DNA from 2 places in the Mesorhizobium sp. Pch-S genome. Region 2 is predicted to be linked to the other one. Evidence: predicted binding sites of a transcription regulator. Region 2 holds the regulator's gene; the other holds the start of a gene.

Evidence for each region. The regulator HrcA, encoded in region 2, represses chaperone genes, less so after heat shock. The targets are predictions, from matches to a motif close to GTTAGCACTCNCNNNNNGNGAGTGCTAAC.
Region 1: the regulator HrcA is predicted to act here: its motif matches at 1,719-1,747, upstream of groES (co-chaperone GroES).

What each region holds. Positions count from the first base shown of each region.
Region 1 is NZ_CP029562.1:5,440,952-5,444,140, forward strand. It holds gene groL (chaperonin GroEL) at 1-1,296, opposite strand, end outside; gene groES (co-chaperone GroES) at 1,360-1,656, opposite strand; gene C1M53_RS25440 (class I SAM-dependent methyltransferase) at 1,927-2,739, shown strand; gene C1M53_RS25445 (TetR/AcrR family transcriptional regulator) at 2,836-3,189, opposite strand, start outside.
Region 2 is NZ_CP029562.1:495,073-498,261, reverse strand. It holds gene rph (ribonuclease PH) at 1-601, opposite strand, end outside; gene hrcA (heat-inducible transcriptional repressor HrcA) at 736-1,821, shown strand; gene C1M53_RS02365 (hypothetical protein) at 1,853-2,047, shown strand; gene C1M53_RS02360 (sorbosone dehydrogenase family protein) at 2,155-3,189, shown strand, end outside.

The sequences.
Region 1 (3,189 bases), 1.7 Mb from region 2:
ATTGATGCCGGCCGACTTGATGGCCTGGGTGGCGCGCAGCAGGGCGACGCCGCCGCCAGCAACGATGCCTTCTTCCACCGCAGCGCGGGTGGCGTTCAGAGCGTCGTCAACGCGGTCCTTCTTTTCCTTCACTTCCACTTCGGTCGCACCGCCGACGCGGATAACGGCAACGCCGCCAGCCAGCTTGGCGAGACGCTCCTGGAGCTTCTCACGGTCGTAGTCCGAAGTGGTCTCTTCGATCTGCTGCTTGATCTGGGCAACACGGCCCTGAATCTCGGCCTTCTTGCCGGCGCCGTCGACGATCGTGGTGTTCTCCTTCTCGATGCGGACCTTCTTGGCCCGGCCGAGCATGTTGAGCGTCACGCTTTCAAGCTTGATGCCGAGGTCTTCCGAGATGACCTGGCCACCGGTGAGGATAGCGATGTCTTCCAGCATGGCCTTACGGCGATCGCCGAAGCCCGGAGCCTTGACGGCAGCGATCTTCAGGCCGCCACGCAGCTTGTTGACGACCAGCGTGGCCAGAGCCTCGCCTTCGACGTCTTCCGAGATGATGAGGAGCGGCTTGGAGGTCTGCACGACGGCTTCGAGAACCGGGAGCATGGCCTGGAGGTTGGACAGCTTCTTCTCGTGCAGGAGGATGTAAGCGTCCTCAAGCTCGGCGATCATCTTGTCCGGGTTGGTGATGAAGTAGGGCGACAGGTAGCCGCGGTCGAACTGCATGCCTTCGACGACTTCCAGCTCGGTCTCGGCGGTCTTGGCTTCTTCAACCGTGATGACGCCTTCGTTGCCGACCTTCTGCATCGCCTCGGCGATCATCTTGCCGACCGACTCGTCGCCGTTGGCCGAGATGGTGCCGACCTGCGCGACTTCCTCGGAGGTCTTGATCTTCTTCGAAGCCTTGCCGAGGGCGGCAACGACTTCAACCACGGCGAGGTCGATACCACGCTTCAGGTCCATCGGGTTCATGCCGGCGGCAACCGACTTGGCGCCTTCCTGCACGATCGCCTGGGCGAGAACCGTTGCGGTCGTGGTGCCGTCGCCGGCGATGTCGTTGGTCTTCGAAGCGACTTCGCGGACCATCTGGGCGCCCATGTTCTCGAACTTGTCCTCAAGCTCGATTTCCTTGGCGACGGTGACGCCGTCCTTGGTGATGCGCGGGGCGCCGAACGACTTGTCGATGACGACGTTGCGGCCCTTCGGGCCGAGGGTGACCTTCACCGCGTCGGCGAGGATGTTGACGCCGCGCAGCATGCGCTCGCGGGCATCACGGGAGAATTTTACTTCTTTAGCAGCCATTTTTTACTCCTGGGCTTAAGCGCCCGAAATCAAGATTGGATGGTGCGGATGAACGGCGGATGATCAGCCGATGATGCCCATGATGTCGGATTCCTTCATGATCAGAAGGTCTTCACCATTGAGCTTCACTTCGGTGCCCGACCACTTGCCGAACAGGACGCGGTCGCCAGCCTTGACATCCAGCGGAACCAGCTTGCCGGCCTCGTCACGAGCGCCCGAGCCGACGGCGATGACTTCGCCTTCCTGCGGCTTTTCCTTGGCGGTGTCCGGGATGATGATCCCGCCAGCCGTCTTTTCTTCGGATTCAACCCGGCGAACGACCACGCGGTCATGAAGCGGGCGGAACTTCGACTTTGCCATTTGATTTCCTCGGTGCGAAAGGTGAGAAAGAATTTCCTCCGTCCGGCCCTGCCGGACCTTCGGTTAGCACTCTCTGTGGGTGAGTGCTAACGTGGCGGTGAGATAATCCCGCCCATGGTGAGAGTCAAGGTGCAGCGCGGCATCTGGCCGCATGAAATTGGCGTTTTATCCTGGCTGCTCCAGTCTCTGGAGGATGCTCTCCGGCCACACCGATCCTGCTGGGGCAAAATATGCTAATCTCACGGCATCCATGAACGGCGGGTGATGGCCATGCTCAAAGCGGACCAGGTCTTCGCGGGCTCTATACCCGAGAACTATGATCGCCATATGGTGCCATTGATTTTCGAGCCATATGCCGGGGATCTTGCGCGACGCGTTGTTTCCTTCTCGCCCGGCGCCGTTCTGGAAATCGCTGCCGGTACCGGAGTGGTCACCCGCGCGTTGGCGCCACGATTGTCTCCTGACGCAAAATATGTGGTGACCGACCTCAATCAGCCGATGCTGGACTACGCTGCCTCCAGGCAGGAGCCAGACCACCGTGTCACATGGCGGCAGGCAGATGCTCTGGCGCTGCCCTTCGAGGATGCCGCCTTCGATCTCGTTTGCTGTCAGTTCGGGGCGATGTTCTTTCCCGACCGCGTGGCGGCCTATGGCGAAGCGAAACGGGTGCTAAAGCCCGGCGGGCATTTCCTGTTCAGCGTATGGGATCGCATCGAGGAGAATGTCCTGGCAAATGAAGTGACGAATGCTCTCGCTGAAGTCTTTCCAAACGATCCGCCGCGTTTCCTGGCACGCACGCCGCACGGCTATCACGACAGGGAACTGATCCGTAGCGACGTGGAGAACGCAGGGTTTTCTCACATCGAGATCGATACGAGGGCAGAACAGAGCCGCGCATCCTCGCCGATGCTACCGGCTGTCGCCTACTGCAAGGGCACCGTGCTGAGGACCGAGATCGAGGCCAGGGATGCGGGAAAACTGGATGCTGCGACCGACTATGTCGCAAGGGCAATTGCGGAAAAACACGGGCAGGGTGAGATCGTCGCAAAGATCCAGGCCCACATCATTTTAGCCATGGCCTGATTCCCGGTATTTCAGTTCCGAGGGGCGTGCCCAAAAGCGAGGCACGATCAGGGCATGTCCGTCTTCCGCGGAAACATACTTTTTCCTGGAATTGCCCTAGTCGAAAAATGTGCGCAACTGGCCATGGATGATCGACTTGTAGTCTTCGATCGTGCGTTGTCCCGCCGCCTTGTCCTGCGTCAGCGCCAGCCGAACGACGCCACCCGCAAGCTGAAAGAACAGGAACACCAGGCGCCGAAATGCCTCGCGCCGCTCCGGCTTCAGCAGGTGCACGAGCTGGTCGCAGAAGACATCGGCCTGATGATGCGTTTCGGCGATGTCGAGGTTCTGCAGTGCCTTGTCGGCCTGGATGGCGTTTTGGAGGTCCTGGATGGCCGGGTCTCCGGCAACGCGTTCGTAATAGTCGTCGAGCATCCTGTCTGAAGCCGCGATCATGCTCTCCAGCCCGTC
Region 2 (3,189 bases):
TTTCAACGATGCCGCCCTTGCCGGTCATGACGAAATTGGCATCGGTACCGGCCGAAGAATCCTCGAGATAGTCGAGGTCTATGACCGGCTGGCCGTCATGGATGCCGCAGGAAATGGCAGCGACGTGGTCCTTCAGCACCTTGTCCAGCTTCACCATCTGGCGTGCTTCCATCCAGCGCAGGCAATCATGGAGCGCCACCCAGCCACCGGTGATGGACGCCGTGCGGGTGCCGCCGTCGGCCTGGATGACGTCGCAGTCGACGGTGATCTGCACCTCGCCCAGTGCCTGCATGTCCACCACGGCGCGCAGGCTGCGGCCGATCAGGCGCTGGATTTCCAGCGTGCGGCCGCCCTGCTTGCCGGCGGAAGCCTCGCGGCGCATGCGGTCGCCGGTCGAACGCGGCAGCATGCCGTACTCGGCCGTCACCCAGCCCTTGCCGGAGTTGCGCATCCAGCCCGGTACCTTCTCCTCCAGGCTGGCCGTACACAGCACATGCGTGTCACCGAATTTCACCAGGCAGGAACCTTCGGCGTGCTTGGAAACGCCGCGCTCGAAGGAGATCGCACGCATTTCATCAGGCTGGCGTTTGGAGGGGCGCATCAAAGCTCTTTCTTCTTGGTTTTGGAGTCGTGGCCGGCTTGTAGCCCCATGCAGGATCGGGCGCAAAGGAAAACGGGTCGCTTGCGTCGCCCCGGTTGCAATCTATATCCTTGGCCCTGGAGATCTTGTGCCCGATGACCAAACCCATCGTCGATCCGATCATGCAATCGCCGGCCTTCCAGCCGCTCGACATACGCTCGCGCGACATCTTCCGGCGCATCGTCGAATCCTATCTCAGGGACGGCGAGCCGGTCGGCTCACGCTCCCTGTCGCGCATCCTGCCTTCGTCGCTGTCACCGGCCACGATCCGCAATGTCATGAGCGACCTCGAGCATCTCGGCCTGATCTACGCACCGCACATTTCTGCCGGACGGCTGCCGACCCAGCAGGGCCTGCGTTTCTTCGTTGATGCCTTCATGGAGTTCGGTGATCTCACCGACGACGAGCGCCGTTCCATCGAGACGCAGGTCAAGGCTTCGGGCGAGGGCATGTCGCTCGAACACATGCTGACGGAAGCCAGCCAGATGCTGTCGGGCATGTCGCGTGGTGCCGGACTGGTCCTGGCCGCAAAGGCGGAAGTGGCACTGAAGCACATCGAGTTCATCCAGCTGGAGCCGGGCAAGGCCCTGGCGGTGCTGGTTTCTCATGGCGGTGATGTCGAAAACCGTGTCATCGACCTGCCGGCCGGCATCACGCTGTCACAATTGCATGAGGCATCGAATTTTCTCAACGCTCATATCCGCGGCCGCACGCTGGCCGAAGCACGCGGCGAAATTTCCCGGCTGAAGGAAGAAACCCGCACTGCGCTTGATGCGCTGTCGCAGGATCTGGTCGAAAAGGGCCTCGCCGTCTGGGCCGGTGCCGAGAGCGGCCTGCCGGCACGCCTCATCGTGCGTGGTCGCGCCAATCTGCTCGAAAATGTCACCGCCCAGGCCGACATCGAGCTGCTGAAGCGCCTGTTCGAGGACATGGAGGCGCAGGACGGGCTGATCCAGCTGCTCGACCTCGCCGAACAGGGATCGGGTGTGCGTATCTTCATCGGCTCGGAAAACAAGCTGTTTTCGCTGTCGGGCTCGTCGCTGGTCGTCGCTCCTTACCGCGACAAGGATGCACGCGTCGTCGGCGCCCTCGGTGTCATCGGTCCGACGCGCCTCAACTATGCCCGGATTGTGCCGATGGTGGACTATACGGCGCAGCTGATTTCGCGCATGCTGCGATAATAGCTGAGACTGCCAGCCAGGAGGGAACACCATGGCGCTGGAAGAGATCAAGGCCCGCATCAGCCTGCTTCTGCAGGAGATGGTCAATCAGCCGGAAGACGAGCACGAAATCCAGGAACAGTTGCGCGAGAAATTCTCCGAACTGCGCGCGCTCGGGCTGCCGCTGCCCGCCGACCTTGTCGAACTGGAACAGAGGCTGGAAGCCGGCTTCGGCGCGGAAGCCTGACGGCTACATCTTTTCACGGTCAGTTGTGATGCGCCGATGCGTCTCCCATCCTATCTTCCCCTTGGTGGGCGAAGGAGGATGATGTGAAACGTGCCGTTGCAGCCTTGCTGGTTCCGTTCTTCGTAGCGCCTGTGTCTCTGGCTCTCGCCCAGCAGTCCGAGGTTCTGAAAGGGGAGGCTGCCTTCGGCGGCTGGCGCGCCGACAAGCCCGGCACCCGGCGCCTGCTGACGCCGCAGGATCTGCCCAGACCCTATGTGTCCGATTCCGCTTCCAACAGCCCTGGCGAGGTGCGGCGGCCAAAGAACGCAGAGCCGAAGCTGCCTGCCGGTTTTTCAGCCGAACTGATCGCTTCTGGCATCAGCAATCCGCGCGCCGTCCGTGTTGCCCCGAACGGCGACATCTTCGTCGCCGACAGCCGCGCCGACCAGGTTCGGCTCTACCGGCCCGGCGACGGCAGCACCAAGCCTGCCGAAGAAGCCATTTACGCCAAAGGCCTGAGTTCACCTTATGGCATTGCCTTCCACCCGTCCGAAAATCCCCGCTGGGTCTACATCGCCAACACCGACAGCATCGTGCGCTTTCCTTACAAGGACGGCGATCTGAAGGCTTCTGGAAAGCCGGAGACCGTTGTCGCGGACATTCCCGACGGCGGTCACTGGACCCGCGACATCGCTTTTTCACCAGATGGCAAGACGCTTTATCTGTCTGTGGGGTCGGCGTCCAACGTTGCCGAAGACCTGGGCGATCCTCCCGGAGGGCCAAAGGCATGGGCCCCTAACGAGCCGCTCGGAGCGGCATGGGGTTACGAACGTGGCCGTGCCGCGCTCTTTGCTTTCGATGCGGACGGCAGCAACCGCCGAAGCGTCGCCACCGGTCTGCGCAACTGCTCGGGGCTCACCGTCCAGCCGGCGACCGGCCAGCCCTGGTGTGTGGTCAATGAACGCGATGCGCTGGGCGACAATCTACCCTTCGAATACGCGACTTCGGTGAAACAGGGCGCCTTCTACGGCTGGCCCTGGTACTACATCGGCGACAATGAGGACCCCCGCCATGCCGGCACCCGCCGCGACCTCGCCGGCAAGGTGACGGTGCCGGATGTGTTGATCCAGGCGCATTCGGCGCCGCTCGGCATTGCCTTCTAT